Regions from separate parts of the Streptomyces sp. NPDC048291 genome, predicted to be linked through region 1. Evidence: riboswitches for the same ligand, from Rfam matches in the RefSeq annotation. Region 1 holds a riboswitch; each other region holds the start of a gene.
What was found. Region 1 has a riboswitch for cobalamin ahead of ACGF5O_RS03965 (cobalamin biosynthesis protein). Riboswitches for the same ligand answer to the same signal wherever they lie in the genome.

Region 1 (5,980 bases):
ATCTTCTCGGGGGCGAACCGCACCCTCAGAGGCAGCACCCCGAGACCCTCCACCCGCCCCCGCCGGCTCTCGACCTCGTCCTCGATGTGCTCCCCGAGGATCTGGAAGCCGCCGCAGACGCCGAGCACGGGCCGCCCTTCGGCAGCGCGCCTGCGGAGCGCCTCCGCGAGCCCCCGCTCGTGCAGCCACTCCAGGGCGCGGACCGTGCCCCGGGTGCCGGGGACGATGACGAGGTCGGCGTCGGCCAGCTCCTCCGGCCGGTCCACGAACCGCACCACGACGCCCGGTTCGGCGGCCAGCGCGTCCACGTCCGTGAAGTTGGACATCAGGGGGATCGCACAGACGGCGACCCGCAGCACGTCATCGCCCACGGGCGGGGCGGTGTTCGACTCGCGCACGGTCCCGCGCAGGGACACCCGCAGCCCGTCCTCCTCGTCGATCCCGAGGCCGTGCCGGAAGGGCAGGACGCCGTAGGTCTGCCGCCCGGTGAGCCCGTGGAGCATGTCGAGGCCCGGCTCCAGCAGGGAGACGTCCCCGCGGAACTTGTTGACGAGGAACCCGGCGACGAGGGTCTGGTCCTCCGGCGAGAGCAGCGCGACGGTCCCGAAGAAGGAGGCGAAGACACCGCCGCGGTCGATGTCCCCGACCACGAGCACGGGCAGCCCGGCGTTCCGGGCGATCCCCATGTTCACGATGTCGGTCCGGCGCAGGTTGATCTCCGCCGGACTGCCGGCCCCCTCACAGATCACCGCGTCATACGTGCCCCGCAACTCGGCGAGACAGTCGAGCACGGTCCCGAGCAGCTTCTGCTGCCGCCCGCCGTGGTAGCCACGCGCGCTCAGCTCGCCGACCGGCTTGCCGAGCAGCACGACCTGACTGCTCTGCTCGCCGCCGGGCTTGAGCAGCACGGGGTTCATCAGCGCGGTCGGCTCCACCCGGCAGGCCTGCGCCTGCATGGCCTGCGCCCGCCCGATCTCGGCTCCTTCGCGCGTGACGAAGGAGTTGAGCGACATGTTCTGCGCCTTGAACGGCGCGACCTTCACACCCTGCCGCACCAGCCACCGGCAGATACCGGCGGTGACGACACTCTTCCCGGCGTCGGAGGTGGTACCTGCGACGAGGAGGCCTCCGTTGTTCATGACGCCCTGCCCCGGAGCGATCCGCGCAGCAGCGCCCCGGCCGCGCCCACCCCCAACGCCAGCCACCCCACCCGCCGCGACAACCACACCGCCCGCTCGATGTCCGCGACTTCCACGGCCCGCCCCTCCCCGTTCAGCACCGGCCGGTGCTCGACCCGGCCCCCGTACGACAACGTCCCCCCGAGCCGCACCCCCAACGCCCCCGCGAACGACGCCTCCACGGGCCCGGCGTTGGGACTCGGATGCTTCACGGCATCGGCCCGCCAGGCCCGTACGGCCCCCCGCGGGTCGTCCCCGGCCGCCGCGGCCAGTACGGCGGTGAGCCGCGCCCCCGGCCAGCCGGCCACGTCGTCCAGCCGCGCGGAGGCCCACCCGTACCGCCGGTACCGGGCCGACCTGTGACCCACCATCGCGTCCAGGGTGTTGACGGCCCGGAACCCCACCAGCCCGGGGACGCCGGCCACGGCTCCCCACACCAGCGCGCCCACGACCGCGTCGCTCGTGTTCTCGGCGACGGACTCCACGACCGCCCGCGCGATCCCGTCGGCGTCCAGGGCCTGCGGATCCCGTCCGCACAGATGCGGCAGCCGGGCGCGGGCCGCCTCGACGTCGCCGGCCTCCAGGGCCCGCCCGATGCCACGGGCCTCGCGCGCGAGCGAAGTACCCCCGACCACGGCCCAGGTGGCAGCGGCGGTGAGAGCGACGGACGCGGCGGCGGACGGCCGTACGACCCGCTGGGCCACGGCGCCCAGCGCCACGGCGCCGCCGGCGCACACCGCGGTGTGCAGCGCGCCCCACCCGCGGTGGTCCCGCCACAGCACCCGCTCCACGGCTCCGGCCGCCCGTCCGAACACGGCGACCGGATGCCCTCGGCGAGGATCGCCGAGCAGCAGATCACCGAGTAGGCCGGCGGCGGCGCCGTACGCGAAGACGCGATCGGCACCCATCGGCTCAGCCGGCCGAGGGGTCGGCGACGGGGTCGGGGACGGGCCGGGTACTCGACCTCGATCGGCAGCCGCGCATGGCGTTATGTCCTCACTCAGGGTGTCCACGCCCTGGTTCGACGAGACCGGCGGTGGGAGTTCCTGGCTTCCGGGGGATTGCTACCCCGGTGACAGTGGCGGGACCGCGCCGGATTCACACCGGCTTCCTCCCTTGCCGCCGTACATGGCTCCGGAAGTCCACCACGCCCCCGGAAGACCCGTCAACTTGCCTTTGACCTGCGAGGGGAGTGTGTGGGAAGGCCCACACCGGTTGTCCGGCGGGGCCTGTGGGGCATGCGGAAGGCTCCTCTCCGTCCGGACGGAGAGGAGCCTTCGAGGCGCCGACGAGGCCCTTTGTGTCAGGCCCTCGTGTGTCAGGCCTGCTTGTGCCGGGCCCTCTTGTGTCAGGCCTTCGCCACGATCAGGTGGATGCCGTACGCCACGGCGGCCGCGCAGCCGGCGAAGCAGAGGTAGGCGGCGGTCACGGCCAGGGCCGCGGAGTCGCCCTGGGCGGTGGCGCGTTCGCGGGCGGAGAGGCCCTTGATGCCGAGGGTGAAGAGGGCCACCAGTCCCACGGTGGCCACGAGGCTGACGCCGAAGACGGAGCCGATGGCTGCCCAGTCGATGTTCATGTCGCTTCTTCCTCGGGGTCAGACGGTGGCGGCCGGGTCGGCCGCGGGAGCGGCCGGGGCGGGGGAGGGGATCGTGGCGGTGAGGTCCTCCGCGACCGTGGCCGTGCCCACGGGCGGCGGGGTCACGGCGGCGATCGCCGTGGTCACCACGCCGGCCGGCTCCGCGGCGGCGACGACGTTGCCGCTGTCCACGACCTCGCGGCGGGAGAGCTTCCAGATCGCGGCGCTGGAGGCCACGAGGAAGACGGCGACGACCGCCGTGCCCCAGTCGCCGAGGTCCGTCACGGACTCGGCCAGCGCGCCGACCAGCGCGGCGGCCGGGAGCGTGAGCACCCAGGCGACCATCATGCGGGTCGCGGTGGACCAGCGGACCGTCCCGCCCCTGCGGCCGAGGCCCGCGCCCATCACGGAACCGGAGACGACGTGCGTGGTGGAGAGCGAGAAGCCGAGGTGGGAGGAGGCCAGGATGGCGGTGGCCGCGCTGGTCTGGGCGGCGAAGCCCTGCTGTGGCTGGAGGTCGGTCAGGCCGGTGCCCATGGTGCGGATGATCCGCCAGCCGCCGATGTAGGTGCCGAGCGCGATGGCGAGGCCGGCGGAGAGGATGACCCAGGTGGGAGGGTTCGAGCCGGGAGCGATGGAACCGCCCGCGATCAGCGCGAGGGTGATGATGCCCATCGTCTTCTGCGCGTCGTTGGTGCCGTGCGCGAGCGAGACCAGGCCGGCGGAGGCGATCTGGCCGGCACGGTAGCCCTTGCGGGTGGCCTCGTCCTCGGCGTTCTTCGAGAGCCTGTAGGAGAGGCGCGTGGAGAGCGCCGCCGCGAGGCCCGCGACGACGGGGGCGGCGACCGCCGGCAGCAGGACCTTGGTGACGAGCACGTCGCCGTGGACCGCGCCGAAGCCGGCGGAGGCGACGGTGGCGCCGATCAGACCGCCCATGAGGGCGTGCGAGGAACTGGACGGCAGGCCCACCAGCCAGGTCACCAGGTTCCAGAGGATGGCGCCGACGAGGGCGGCGAAGATGACCTCGGGACGAATGCCGTTCTCGTCGACGAGACCCTTGGAGATCGTGTTGGCGACCTCCACCGACAGGAAGGCGCCCACCAGGTTGAGCGCGGCGGACATGGCCACCGCGATCTTGGGCTTGAGCGCACCGGTCGAGATGGTGGTGGCCATCGCGTTGGCGGTGTCGTGGAAACCGTTCGTGAAATCAAACGCGAGTGCGGTGATCACCACAATCGCGAGGATCAGCGAGAAGTTTTCCATTTACCCAGGCAATCTTTCGAGGTCATTGGCTGTTGGACCGTAGGCAACCTGGATGAACGGAAGGTGAACTGGGGCGGTCTTGGTGGTGTATGAGATCGATATCGGGGTGGGTGTGCGCGGAGTGGGGTGAGGCCGCCGTCCCGGTTCCGGCCCGGCGGCCCGGTCGCCGCTTGGCTACAGGCCCAGGGCGAACGCCTTCAGTCGGCCCGCCGACCCGTTGAAGAGATTCTGGTCACCCGGCAGGCTGCCGCTGTTGTCGTACTGCCAGAAGGTCCACGACGACCATCCGGCCGGCAGCGTCCCGGCGTCCGCCGAGCCGTGCCGGGCGATCCACAGCGCGTGGTCGGCGGCGAACGCGCCGCTGCCGCCGGTGCAGAGGTTCCACCAGTTCGTGGTCGTGTAGATCACCGGCCGCCGGCCCGTCTCCCGCTTCAGCTCGTCGCTGAAGGACCTGATCCACTGGACCATCCGGGAGGTGCTCAGTCCGTAGCACCTGTGCTTCTTGTCGTACGGGTTGTACTCGACGTCGAGCGCGGGCGGCAGCGTCCAGCCGTCCGCCGTCCAGGTGCCGCCGTGGCTCACGAAGTACGCGGCCTGCCGGGCGCCCGACGACTTGTCCGGCAGGGCGAAGTGGTACGCGCCCCGCCTGATCCCCGCCTGGCGTGAGCCGTTGTACTGCTGGTCGAAGTACGGGTTGCGGTAGGTGGTGGACTCGGTGGCCTTGATGTAGACGAACCTGGCGCCCTTCGTCCTGGCGCTCGGCCAGTCGACGTTCTTCTGGTGCGAGGAGACGTCGTGCCCCTTCGGCAGGCTCGCCGCGGACGCCGGTGTCCCGGTGAACGCGGTCGCGGTGCCCGCGAGGGCGAGCGCCGCCACGGCCGCCGCGAGGGCGCGGGCGTGGCGGCGGCGCCGGCGGTGGCGGTCGTGGGACGGCGGAATACGGTCACGGGCCATGTTTCCCCCCGGAATGGCGACGTGTACGAAAAATCGTCCAGAGATTATTGGAAGATCGGCGTATCCTCGGCGATCTTCGGCCAAGCCTGGAAATGGAACTCTTTGCGGTGGTTTGCGCTCTACAGGATTCGGGACGTCCGGCCTAAAGTGCCCAGCCGTGCAGGCCCGTTGGAGCCCCGCCTGGCAGGATCGGGCCATGGCTGAGCAGCGGCGCGACGAGCGTGACGGACGGGATGGACGGGCCGGCGCACAAGGTGTGTCGGAGCCGCGAAGGCGGGATGTACGCGCGGCGGAGGCGGACGCCTGGCTCGAACTCGTCGACGCCGCCCGCCGCACGGTCTCCGACGGACTGGTCGTCGGCACCTCCGGCAACGTCTCGGTCCGCGTCGGCGACACCGTGCTGGTCACGCCGTCGGGCGTGCCCTACGACCGGCTCACCCCGGACGACGTGACGGGCGTGGACCTCGCCGGCCGCCAGGTCCTCGGCACCCTGGTCCCGACCAGCGAACTGCCGATGCACCTCGCGATCTACGGCAGCACCGACGCCCGGGCCGTCGTCCACACCCACGCCGTGCACGCCACGGCCGTCTCGACGCTCGTCCCCGAGCTGCCGGCGATCCACTACATGTCCGCAGCGCTCGGCGGCGCGGTCCGGGTTGCCCCGTATGCGACGTACGGCACCGACGAGTTGGCCGAGAACATGCTCCGCGCCCTCGCCGACCGCTCCGGCTGCCTCCTCCAGAACCACGGCACGATCACCTACGGCACCACCCTGACCCAGGCCTACGACCGCACCGCCCAGCTGGAGTGGATGTGCCGCCTGTGGCTGGCGGCGTCCTCGGTGCCCGGCCTGGCCCCGAGCCTGCTCTCCCCGGCACAGGTGGCGGAGGTGGGCGAGCGGCTCCGCGGCTACGGGCAGAAGGAGAAGTGAACGGAGGCGGACCCCCCGCCCCTGCCCTCGCCTTCACCACCCTCGCCCCCACCGCCACCCCCACCGCCACCCCCACCG
Region 2 (5,980 bases), on a different contig from region 1:
CGGCGCAGGAAGGAGGCGCCGGCCGACTCCTCGCCGCCGAACCCGATGGCGCCGCTGACCAGTCCGTCCACGAACCACTTGAACCCGACCGGCACCTCGACGAGTTGGCGGCCGAGGTCGGCGGCGACCCGGTCGATCATCGAGGAGGAGACGAGGGTCTTGCCGATGCCGGCGCCCGCCGCCCACTGCCCGCGGTGGCGGTAGAGGTAGGAGATGGCGACGGCGAGGTAGTGGTTGGGGTTCATCAGGCCGGCGTCGCGGGTGACGATGCCGTGCCGGTCGGCGTCGGCGTCGTTGCCGGTGGCGACGCGGAACTCGTCGCGCTTCTCGATGAGCGAGGCCATCGCGTACGGCGACGAGCAGTCCATGCGGATCTTGCCGTCCCAGTCCAGCGTCATGAACCGCCAGGTGGGGTCGGTGTACGGGTTGACCACGGTGAGGTCGAGGCTGTGCCGTTCGGCGATCCGCCCCCAGTAGGCGACGGACGCGCCGCCGAGCGGGTCGGCGCCGATGCGGAGCCCGGAGGCCCGGACCGCGTCGAGGTCGAGGACGCTGGGCAGGTCGTCGACGTAGACGCCCATGAAGTCGTACCGGCCGGTGGTGGGCGCGGCGAGCGCCCGCTCGTACGGGATCCGCTGTACGTCCTTCATCCCGCCCGCGATGATCTGGTTGGCGCGGTCCTGGATCCAGGAGGTGGCGTCGGAGGCGGCGGGGCCGCCGCTGGGCGGGTTGTACTTGAAGCCGCCGTCGGCGGGCGGGTTGTGCGAGGGGGTGACGACGACGCCGTCCGCGAGGCCGGTGGTACGGCCCCGGTTGTGGGTGAGGATGGCGTGCGAGACGGCGGGGGTGGGAGTGTAGCCGTCGGCGCTGTCGACGAGGACGGTCACGCCGTTGGCGGCGAACACCTCAAGGGCGGTGACCTTGGCCGGCTCGGACAGGGCGTGGGTGTCGGCGCCCAGGAAGAGCGGGCCGTCGGTGCCCTGGCCGCTCCGGTACTCGCAGATGGCCTGGCTGGTCGCGGCGATGTGGTCCTCGTTGAACGCGGTCGTCAGCGACGATCCGCGGTGTCCCGAGGTGCCGAACGCCACCCGCTGGCCGGGGTCGGACGGGTCGGGGTGCAGCGCGTAGTAGGCCGTGACCAGCCGGGCCACGTCGACGAGGTCCTCCGGAGCCGCCGGCCGGCCCGCTCGCTCATGCGGCATGAGTCCACTTCCTCCGCAGTCGTTGATCGATCGCTCGCCGCCCATCTTTCCTTGTCAGCGGCCCCGAGCGCGAGTGCGGCACCGGCCGCGCGCCGAAGACACGGCGGGTTCACGGCGGGTTCACAGCAGACGTACCGCGGCGGGCGTGCGCCGTTCGCGAAGGTCCGCCGGCCGGCCGGGGCGGAGTCGAGGGAAACGCGAGAGGGCCCCCGGACGGATCCGGTGGGCCCTCTCGTGTCGTTCGGTGTGGCGTGGTGCCGGTCAGTGCGGTGCGGGCACCGTGCGCGCGGCGGTCGGTGCCTTCGCCGGCTTCGGGTTGAGGACGCGCTCGGCCAACTCGCCGAACAGCAGGCCGAATCCGACCCACAGCACCATCTGGATGGCGAGCGCCGAGAGCCGGAACCGCCACAGCAGGGTGGCCGGGAAGTCCGCGGGCACCTCGTTGACGACCGGCAGGAACTGGTAGGCGAGCCCGATGACGACGGCGAACGCGGCCACCGCGAGGACGGCGGCCCACCAGGTGCCCAGCCGCGGCTGGAGCCGCTTGCCGAGGATGGTGGCGGCGACCGCGAGGAGCACGCTGAGCAGCATCATCAGGAAGTAGAGCGTGGTCCGCTTGCCGATGGTGTCCGGGTCGCCCACCGACGGCGGGTTGGCCGGGTACTTCAGGAACGGCACCACGTAGACGGCGACCAGGGCGCAGCCGGACAGCAGCAGTGCCGTCGCCCGTGGCGAGAAGCGGCCGACGCGGCCGAGGGCGAAGCAGTAGGCGAGGGCGGCGATGCCGCCGAAGGCGACCCCGTAGACGAGGACGCCGGTGGCGAGGCCGGCGGTGGACTGCAGGGAGCGGGAGACGACCTCCATCTCGTGCTCGTGCGAGTGGGCGTCCTCGAAGCTGATCGCCTTGTCGACGTTCGGCTCGCCGAGGAGGTAGGCGACGACCAGGGCGAGCAGGCCGGCGGCCAGGCCGGCGAGCATGCCCCGCACCAGGAGGTTCCGGACCGTTGCGGAGTTCATGGGTGGTACGGCGTCCCTCGGGTCAGTGGCAGGGGAAGCCGAGCAGGTGGCGGGCGTCGTGCACCCACTCGTGGACGTCCGTGCCGCTGAACACGGAGGTGGCGCCCTGTTCGGCGCCGACGAAGTAGAGCAGGACCAGCATCAGGATGCCGAAGAAGACCGCCCAGGGAGCTATCGCGGACAGCGGCAGCTTGGCGGGCACGGCGGGGGTGTTGGCTGTCGGCGGAGCGACGGTCTGCGCCATGGCAGGACCTCCTCTGGGAGTTCGCGTCCCATCTCGGTGGTGCACAGGACGACGGCCACGGGTCTGACTCACGAGCAGCTGTGGGGCTCTCGCATACAGTGGCGCGACCGTTCCGGATTCCCACCGGGTTCCGTCTCGCCGTCGTCGATATCGGACAGACCGTACCGCGTGTCAGGAGCACGGCCAAGACCGCGTCACCAGGCGTGATCTTCGTCTCGCGCCTGGTGGGCGGCGGGTGGGGCGGGTCAGACGGGTGGGGCGAGGCCGAGTTCGCGTGCGCCGAGCGGGGCGAAGAAGCGGTCGACGTCGGCGTCGGTGACCTCGGCGAGGGTGGCCGGGGACCAGTGCGGGGTGCGGTCCTTGTCGACGACCTGGGCGCGGATGCCCTCCACCAGGTCATGGGTCGTCAGGGTCGCGCAGGAGACCCGGTACTCCTGGTCCAGGACCCGTTCCAGGGAGCCGAGTTCGCGGGCCCGGCGGAGCGCCGCGAGCGTGACCTTCAGGGCGGTGGGTGACCTGGTGAGCAGGGTGTCCGCGGTCTCCTTCGCGGCCGGGTCGCCGTGCGCGAGCAGCCGCCGGACGATCTCCTCGGCGGTGCCGGCCGCGTAGCAGGCGTCGATCCACTCCCGGTGCCCGGCCAACTCCCCCTCGGGCGCCTGCCGTACCCGCCGGGCGAGCGCCTCGGGTACCGGCAGGCCGGCGAGGTCGGCGACGAACGCGGGGACCGAGCCGGCCGGCAGGTACTGGTCGGCGAGTCCGCAGAGCACGGCGTCGGCGGCGCCGATCGACGCGCCGGTCAGGGCGAGATGGGTGCCGAGTTCGCCGGGCGCGCGGCTCAGCAGATACGTGCCGCCGACGTCGGGGACGAAGCCGATCCCGGTCTCCGGCATGGCGATCCGCGACCGCTCGGTGGCGATCCGGACGCTGCCGTGCGCCGAGACACCGACGCCGCCGCCCATCACGATGCCGTCCATGAGCGCGACGTACGGCTTCGGGTACCGGGCGATGCGGGCGTTGAGCCGGTACTCGTCCCGCCAGAACGCGGCTGCCGCCGACCCGTCGCCGTCCCGGGCGTCGTCGTGGACGGCGCGGATGTCCCCGCCCGCGCACAGGCCGCGCTCCCCCGCACCGGTGATGACGACGGTCCGCACGGCGGGGTCGTGCTCCCACTCCGTGAGCGCCTCGTCGATGCGGCGCACCATGGCGTGCGAGAGCGCGTTGATGGCCTTCGGCCGGTTGAGCGTGATGTGCCCGGCCCGTCCGTCGACGTGCAGCAGGACGTGTTCCTGGGCGCCGGTCATCCGGCCACCTCCGCCGGGCCGCGGGCCGCGATGAGGCACATGATCTCGTCGGTTCCTTCCGGGAGCGGGTGGACGCGTGGGTCGGGGACGATCTTCTCGCGTCCGTCGCGTCCACGGCTCACCGACCCGTCGGCCTGTCGACCCGTCGTAGGGCGTCCCGGGCCTCGGTCGCGGCGGCGGGTCAGAAGGTCAGCACCGGTTTGACCACGTCCTCCTTCATCCGTGCGACCGCTTCGTCGATCGCCGTGAACGGGAAGGCGGTGACGAGCCGTTCGGCGGGGAAGCGGCCCGCTGCCCGCCAGTCCAGGAGGAGGGGGACGAAGTCCTGCGGGTTCGCGTCGCCCTCGATGCTGCCGCGGATCGTCTTGCCGCCGCCGATGAGGTCCAGCGTGTCGACGCCGAGGTCCGCCGCGCCGAGGCCGACGACGACCAGGGAACCCAGGGGTGCCAGGGCGCGGGCGGCGGCGCGGATCACCGGGGCCGCTCCGGTGGTGTCGAAGGCGTGCGAGGCGCCGCCCGCGGTGAGGTCCCTGATGTGCTCGACGAGATCCGGGCTCGCGCCGTCGAGCGTGTGGGTGGCGCCCAGTTCCGCGGCGAGGCGGCGCCGGCGCTCCACCAGGTCCACGGCGACGACGGTGCCGGTGCCGAGGGCGGCGGCGGCCATCACCGCCGCCAGGCCGACCCCGCCGGCCCCGAACACGACCAGGCTGGAGTCCGGTTCGGGCCGCAGCACGTTGACCACCGATCCGGCGCCCGTCTGGAAGCCGCAGCCCATGGGCGCGGCGGTCACGAGGTCGGTGTCCGCCGGGACCACGACGACGTTCTCGCGGGTGGCGACGGCGTGCCGGGCGAAGCTGGACTGGCCGAAGAAGGAGGACCAGACAGGGTCCTCCCCCCGGGTGAGCGTCGCGCTGCCGTCCGGGCGGCGGCCCGCGTTGTTCAGGGCGGCGAACCGCTCGCAGTACGCCCGCCGTCCGGCCCGGCAACGAGCGCACGTGCCGCAGCTGTTGTAGCTGAGGACGACCCGGTCGCCGGGCCGCACGCCGGTGACGTCGGCGCCGGCCGCCTCCACCACGCCGGCGCCCTCGTGGCCGTACACGGCGGGTACGCCCTGCGGCAGCGCGGCCTTGGTGACCAGGTCGGTGTGGCAGATGCCGGAGGCGGTGAGGCGGACCAGGATCTCGTCGGGGCGCGGGTCGGCGATGTCCACGTCCTCGATGGTGAAGCCGGTGCCGGGGCCGTACGAGACGGCGGCCTGGGTGCGCATGGTGTCCTCCGGGTCGCGGCGGTTCAGGCGCCGGCGGCGCGGTCGCGGATGTCGGTGAGGGTGGCGGCGACGAAGCCGCGCAGGGCCGCCGCCTCGGTCTCGCCCGCCGGGGGCAGGAGGTTCTGGGCGAGGCCGGTGGGTGCCGTGCTGGCGGCGACGGTCCGGCGGTGACTGAACGTCAGGAAGCCGGTCCGCCCGTGGTAGGCGCCCATGCCGCTGCGCCCGATGCCGCCGGACGGCGCGCCCGGCACGCCCCAGTGGACGGCGAGGTCGTTGCGGGAGACGCCGCCCGAGGCGGTGCGCCGGACGAACTCCCGGAACTCCGGTCCGTCGGAGCCGAAGAAGTAGGCGGCCAGCGGGCTCGGGCGGGTGTTGACGTAGGTGATGACCTCGTCGAGGTCGTCGTACGGGTACACCACCAGCACCGGGCCGAAGATCTCCTCCGACGTGATCGCCATGTCCTCGGTGACGTCCAGCAGCACGGTGGGCGCGATACGGCGTCCCTTGCGGCTCGGGAGCCGGTCGGCCTCCTCCGGCGGGACGACGGTCCGGACCCGCGCGCCCTTGGCCGCCGCGTCGGCGACCAGTGCGGTCACCCGGTCGAAGTTGCGGTCGTCGACGACGGAGACGACGTCCGGGTTGTCGAGCCAGGTCGGGAAGTACCCCCGGACGGCGTCCTCGTAGTGGGCGAGGAACGCGTCGGTCCGCTCCCGGGGGACGAAGACGTAGTCCGGGCAGAGGCAGATCTGACCGCCGTTCATCAGCCGCATGCCGCCGACGCGTTCGGCGGCCAGGGCGAGATCCGCGTCGGAGCCGAGCACGACCGGGTTCTTGCCGCCCAGTTCCAGCGTCACCGGCACCAGGTTGCGCCCGGCCGCCTCGGCCACGCGGGCGCCGACCGCCGGGGAGCCGGTGAAGATGAGGTGGTCGAAGGGGAGCGCGGAGAACG
Region 3 (5,980 bases), 680 kb from region 1:
GGGTGGTCAGCTGGCGGGGGTTCATCTGGGGGGCGCGGGCCGCCAGCCGGACCAGGCCGCTCTCCCGGAGGCGGGAGAGCGGGTCGGCCTGGGCCTGAAGGCACTGGAGCACCGGCTGGAGCGCCTCGTACAGCGCCTCCGGCTCGTCGGCGGTGAAGAAGCCGGGCGGGAGGCCGAAGAACCGCCGCAGCCGGTCGGTGTGTTCGAGGCTCGGCAGCCCGCTCTTGCGCCACTCGCTCAGCCACTGCCTGCTGGTGCCGGCGATCGTCGCGAGCTCGCCCAGCGAGTACCGCTTGCCGTCGGGGCGGCGCCGGTGCTCGCGGATGAAGTCCAGTCGCTGCCGGACCCGTTCGGCGAGCCCCGCCTCGGGTGCGGGACCGCCCGCGAGGAGTTCGGCGACCACCCCGACCGGGATGCCGGTGCGGTACGACAGGTCGGCCACGTCCAGCACCTCACAGAGCCGTCCGGGCCGACCGGTCAGCTCCCCGAGCCGTTCCAGTACGCCGGTCAACGGGGCGTGGGCGTCGCTCACCAAGGTCCCCCTGGACGCGCGTGGTCGGTCGGCCGGCCGAACGGGGCCGGCAGACGCGAGGCTATCGAATCACCGGTCCCGCCCACCAGACATGACAAGGACCACTGCACAAGAGGGCAGTAATCGTTGACATGTGACGGATCGACAGGAAAGGATCACATCACCAGGCCACGGTCGAACCGACCCGCCCCGGCTGCCGCCTATGGGGGAGCGGCGTCCAGGGCGACCAGCCGCCCCGCCTCCTCCCAGAAGGTGAGGCGAACCGATGCCGCAGCCCGTCCTGCTCCTCGGCGCCGGCCGCCGGCGCGCGTACGACGAGGGCGTGCTGACGCGCATCGCCTCGGCCCGCCCGGTACTGCTGGTGGACGCCGCGCCGCCCGCCTGGGCACAGCCGTGCCTGGCCGGTCACCTCGCGGCGGACCCCGGCAAAGGCGGCGCCACGGCGTCGGCGGTGGTTCGGTTCGCGGCCCGGCACCGGGTCCGCGGCGTGCTGACCTACTCGGGCGAGTACGCGGTCGCCGCCGCGAGGATCGCCGGGCAGTTGGGGCTGCCCGGCCCCTCCCTCGCCGTGGTCGCAGCCTGTACCGACCCGCCCGCCCTGCGTGCGCTGCTGGCCGGCCGTGCCGTTCCCGTCGGCGACCCCGCCGACCCCGGCGCACCCCGCGCGCCCGGCGTCCCGCCCCGTGTCTCGGCCGAGACGGTCGTCCTGGACGGCGAGATCCGGATCGCCGCCATCACCCGTACGACCCTGGGTCCGGCGCCCGCCCGGCAGCCGCTGCGGCACACCGTGCACGCCCACGACGGCCTGCTGCACAACCGCTTCCTGCGCCTGGCCGTCGACCGCACCGTGCGCGCCCTCGGCGTCGACCGGGGTGTCCTGCACATCGGCCTCGCCCTCACCGACCGCGGCCCCCGGGTCACCGACGTCGCCCCGCATCTCCCGGGCGACCTGATCCCGCTCCTCGTCAGGCGGGCCACCGGCGTCGACCTCGCCCGGGCCGCCGCCGCCCTGGCCACCGGCGAGGCCGCCGACACGACGCCCACCCGGCAGCGGACGGCCGCGGTCCAGTTCGCCTACCCCGCCGCCACCGGCCGCCTCGACCACCTGGACCTCTCCCCCGACGCGGCCCGCGAACCCGGCGCCGACCGGATGCTCCTCACCCGGCACACCGGCAGCCACGTCACCGCCGGCCCGCACGCCACCGCCGCCGACCGGCTGGCCCTGTGGGTGGCGGTCGGCGAGACCCCGGCCGACTGCGACGACGCGCTGCGCCGGATGGCCCGCCACCTGTCGGCGGGCATCGCCCCGCTCGCGAACGCGGCGAACGCGGCCTAGGGGTTTTGGTCAAGAGTTCGATCCCGTGGTCCTCCCGTTCGGGAAAGGCGCTGGATCGCCGGGCGCGTCCCGCCCTACGGTGCCGCCATGAGCAATCACCAGGAAGCGCCTGTCGCGCCCGTCGAGGCCTTTGAACCCCCTTACTACGTGGCCGTCTTCAGCACGGTGCGCACCGCGGACCAGAGCGGCTACGCGGAGACCAACGCCCGCATGGAGGACCTGGTGAAGGACGTCCCCGGGTACCTGGGGATGGACTACGCGCAGACCCCCGGCGGGCTGGGCATCACCGTCGGGTACTTCCGCGACGCCGACGCGCTCGCGCAGTGGCGGACCGATGCCGAGCACCGCGAGGCACAGAAGCGCGGGCGGGCCGAGTGGTACGAGAGCTACACCCTGCACGTGGCGAAGGTGGAGCGGAGCCACGGTTTCACGCGGGGGTCGTCCGCGGACGCGGCGCGCTAGAAGGCGACCGCCCGTATCAACCGCCCCGCCTCCCCGAGCACTTCGACCTCCGCCCGGCTCATCGCCGGATCGGCCGCCCGCCGGCGCAGGGCCTCCGCCAGCCCCTCCTCGGTCAGGCCCGCCCCGGCCGGACCGCCCGGGTCGGCGAGCAGGGCGGTCAGCAGGCCGTGGGCCAACGGGTACGCGCCCAGGGTTACCTGGGCGAGGATCACCGCGGACATGCCCCAGTCGAGTCCGGGCGGCCCGTCCTCGGCGTTGGTCCAGTCGATGACCCGGGGGCCGTCGGCGGTGAGTATCACGTTGTCCGGATGCAGGTCGAGGTGGAGGACCCGGGCGCCGGGTGCGTCCGGGTCCCGGCCTGGCAGGGCGTGCAGCCGCCGCAGCAGCGAGGCGAGCAGCGCACCGCCCTCCGCCGGGCCCGTCTCCCCCGCCAGCAGCGCCGCCAGCATGGTCGGCCCGGACAGCCGCTCCATGACCAGTTCGGTACGGGACCCGGTCGGCCGCACCCGGGGCGCCGGGTACCCGTGCTCCCGTACGTACGTCATCACCGCGCCCTCGGCGACCGCGTCCCCCCGGCCGTCCCGGTCCCGGCGCAGCACCCATGCCTCGTCGAGCTCGTACACGTCGGCCGAACGCCCCGAACCGAGCAGTCTCCCCGTCATGGCATGACCATAACGAGACGGTCTCCGCACAGCCCCCTCTCAGCTTCCCGTCGGCGGCCGGTAAGGTAGCCGGGTCGTCATCACCCGTACGGGGGGAAGCCGGTGCAATTCCGGCGCTGACCCGCAACCGTGAGCCGCACTCGTGCGGCAAGCCGGACCGCCGCGCCCGGGACGTTGATCGGCTCATGTGCGCCGGCACCCGTCGTCGCACGGCACCGTCGAGGTTTACGGAGCCGAGCCGCCGGGGTGTCCCGTGCTGCCCGGCTCCCCCGCAGGGAGAGGCACCCGCCGACCATGACCGTCCTCCGCCGCACCGCCGGGGTGCTGGCCGCCACCGCCGTCATCGGTACCGCCACACCCGCGACGACCGCACTGGCCGCCGGCACCACCTCCCCGTCGCCGTCCGCGTCGGCGGTGCTCCCGTCGGGGCTGTACGGCAGCTCGGACCCGAAGTTCGACGGCGTCTGGCGCCAGTCCCTCGCCCTGCTGGCCCAGCGCGCGGTGGGGGTGACCCCGGCCGTGAAGGCGGTGGACTGGCTGGCCGGGCAGCAGTGCGCGAACGGCGCGTTCGCCGCGTTCCGCGCCGAGCCGACGGCGGCCTGTGACGCCAAGGTGGCCGTCGACACGAACAGCACGGCCGCCGCCGTACAGGCGCTGAAGGCGGCCGGCGGGCACGACGCCGCCGCGGACAGGGCCGTGACCTGGCTGAAGGCCCAGCAGAACAAGGACAGCGGCTGGGGCTACACCCCGGGCTCGCCCAGCGACACCAACTCCACCGGCGTGGTCGTCGGCGCGCTCGCGGCGACCGGCGAGAGCGCGGACAGGTCGCCGTACGACCTCCTCGCCAAGTGGTCCCTCCCGTGCGGCCAGGACGGCGGCGGTGCCCTCGCCTACCAGCCGGACAAGCAGGGGAAGCTGGCCGCCAACGCGGACGCGACCGCGGCCGGGGTGCTCGGAGCCCTCGGCAAGGGCTTCGTGACGACGGCCGGGAAGACCCCGGCGAAGGCCCCCGCCTGCGCCGGAGCCGGTTCCGGCAAGGCCCTCACCCGGGAGGACGTGGCCCGCAACGGCGCCGCGTACCTGGCGGACGCCATGGCCAAGGCCGGCCACCTCGTCTCCGCGCTCCCCGGCGCCACGCCGCAGCCGGACTACGGCAACACCGCCGACGCGGTCGTCGCCCTCGCCGCGCAGGGCTGGACCGAGCAGGCCCGGAAGCCGTACGCCTGGCTGGCGGCGCACGCCGTGCCGTGGGCGGAGCAGAGCGGGCCCGCGGCCTACGCCGAACTGATCCTCGCCGCACACGCGATGGGCGCGGACCCGCGCGACTTCGGCGGCACGAACCTGGTGACGGCGCTGAACGCGACGGGACCGGCACCGCGGGCCGCCGCCGAGAAGCAGGCCGAGAAGCACAGCCAGGCGAAGAAGTCGGGCAACAGCGTGTGGTGGATCGTCGGCACCGGGCTCGTCGCCGGGATCGGCATCGGCTTCCTGTTCAGCGGCCGTCGCAAGCAGCAGCAGCCGTGACCGCGGTCCGCCGTGCGGTGCCGCTGCTCCTGGCCGCGCTGACGCTGTGCGCGACGGCCGCCGGGCCTGCGGTGGCCACCGGCTACCGGTACTGGTCCTTCTGGGAGCGAGACGGCGCGCGCTGGACGTACGCGACGCAGGGGCCGTCGACCGCGCGGCCCGCCGACGGTTCGGTCGAGGGCTTCCGCTTCGCGGTGAGCGAGGACTCCGCGGACGCGTCGCGCCCGCGCGGCACGGCGGACTTCGCGACGATCTGCGCGGACACGCCCGCCGCCGGGGGCCGCAAACGGGTGGGCCTGGTCGTCGACTTCGGCACGACGGCGGACGCGCCCTCGGGTGAACGGCCGCCCGCGCGGCGGACGGCGTGCGCGGTGGTGTCCGAGGACGCGACGACGGCGGAGGCGCTGGCGACGGTGGCGAAGCCGCTGCGGTACGACACGAACGCGTTGTTGTGTGCGATCGGGGGGTATCCGGCACGCGGGTGCGGGGAGAAGGTCGCGGCGGGGGCCGGGAGTTCCCCGTCGACCGGCGGCCCGTCCCTCGACCTGGCGGCCGGCGCGGGGGTGGTCGTCCTGGTGGCCGCGGGCGCCGTCTGGCAGACCCGGCGGCGCAGACATGCGTGACCACCACAGTGCGGGCGAGTGGCGGCTCCTCGCGCAGTTCCCCGCGCCCCTGAAGGGGCACGCCCCAGCCACGGACAGTCGCACCGCCGCGGGCCGGTGGGGGTTGCTCGCGCAGTTCCCCGCGCCTCTGAAGGGGCGCGTCCCAGCCGCGGGCAGTCGCACCGCCGCGGGCCGGTGGGGGCTGGGTGCGCGGTTCCCCGCGCCCCTTGCGGGGCGTTGCGGTCACCTGCTCAGGCTGCGGGCGGTCGTGCCGCCGGGGCGATGGGGGTCCCCCCGCTCAAGCGAAGCCGAGAGTGGGGGAGGGTGGGCGCAGGCGGTACTCTGCAGGCGCGGGCGAGCTGTCCTGCCCCCGCGCTCCCGCGCCGTGCACCCCGGTGCCTGGTGGCTCTGGTCGCTGTCGCTGGGGGTCGCCGCGTCGCGGACCACCAATCCGCTGATGCTGGGCCTGCTCGTCGCGGTCACCGGGTACGTCGTGGCCGTGTGCCGCAGCCGGACCGCGCCCTGGTCGCGTTCGTACGCCGCGTTCGTCAGGCTCGGCCTCGCCGTTCTGCTGCTGCGCCTCGCGTTCACCGTGCTTCTCGGGTCCCCCGTCCCCGGTGCGCACACCCTCGTCACCCTCCCCGAAGTCCCGCTGCCGCACTGGGCCCAGGGCATCCGCCTCGGTGGCCGGGTCACCGCCGAGGCACTCGTCTTCGCCCTGTACGACGGGCTCCGGATCGCCACGCTCCTCATCTGCGTCGGTGCCGCGAACGCACTCGCGAGCCCGGCCCGGCTGCTCAAGTCCCTGCCCGGCGCCCTGTACGAGCTCGGCGTGGCCGTCGTCGTCGCGCTCACCTTCGCG

Region 2: another riboswitch for cobalamin. It lies ahead of ACGF5O_RS31940 (CbtB-domain containing protein); the one in region 1 lies ahead of ACGF5O_RS03965 (cobalamin biosynthesis protein).
Region 3: another riboswitch for cobalamin. It lies ahead of ACGF5O_RS00960 (prenyltransferase/squalene oxidase repeat-containing protein); the one in region 1 lies ahead of ACGF5O_RS03965 (cobalamin biosynthesis protein).

The regions. Positions count from the first base shown of each region.
Region 1 covers NZ_JBICZC010000001.1:902,735-908,714, forward strand. Annotated here, with positions in the region: gene ACGF5O_RS03960 (cobyric acid synthase) at 1-1,139, opposite strand, end outside; gene ACGF5O_RS03965 (cobalamin biosynthesis protein) at 1,136-2,086, opposite strand; cobalamin riboswitch at 2,199-2,340, opposite strand; gene ACGF5O_RS03970 (hypothetical protein) at 2,527-2,754, opposite strand; gene ACGF5O_RS03975 (anion permease) at 2,773-4,017, opposite strand; gene ACGF5O_RS03980 (lysozyme) at 4,192-4,971, opposite strand; gene ACGF5O_RS03985 (class II aldolase/adducin family protein) at 5,168-5,902, shown strand.
Region 2 covers NZ_JBICZC010000012.1:291,289-297,268, reverse strand. Annotated here, with positions in the region: gene pgm (phosphoglucomutase (alpha-D-glucose-1,6-bisphosphate-dependent)) at 1-1,202, opposite strand, end outside; gene ACGF5O_RS31945 (CbtA family protein) at 1,464-2,219, opposite strand; gene ACGF5O_RS31940 (CbtB-domain containing protein) at 2,242-2,463, opposite strand; cobalamin riboswitch at 2,500-2,641, opposite strand; gene ACGF5O_RS31935 (enoyl-CoA hydratase/isomerase family protein) at 2,709-3,764, opposite strand; gene ACGF5O_RS31930 (hypothetical protein) at 3,761-3,886, opposite strand; gene ACGF5O_RS31925 (NAD(P)-dependent alcohol dehydrogenase) at 3,946-5,031, opposite strand; gene ACGF5O_RS31920 (aldehyde dehydrogenase family protein) at 5,055-5,980, opposite strand, start outside.
Region 3 covers NZ_JBICZC010000001.1:225,993-231,972, reverse strand. Annotated here, with positions in the region: gene ACGF5O_RS00980 (helix-turn-helix domain-containing protein) at 1-532, opposite strand, end outside; gene ACGF5O_RS00975 (hypothetical protein) at 798-1,868, shown strand; gene ACGF5O_RS00970 (antibiotic biosynthesis monooxygenase family protein) at 1,956-2,330, shown strand; gene ACGF5O_RS00965 (phosphotransferase) at 2,327-2,992, opposite strand; cobalamin riboswitch at 3,047-3,177, shown strand; gene ACGF5O_RS00960 (prenyltransferase/squalene oxidase repeat-containing protein) at 3,287-4,516, shown strand; gene ACGF5O_RS00955 (SCO2322 family protein) at 4,513-5,139, shown strand; gene ACGF5O_RS00950 (energy-coupling factor transporter transmembrane component T) at 5,483-5,980, shown strand, end outside.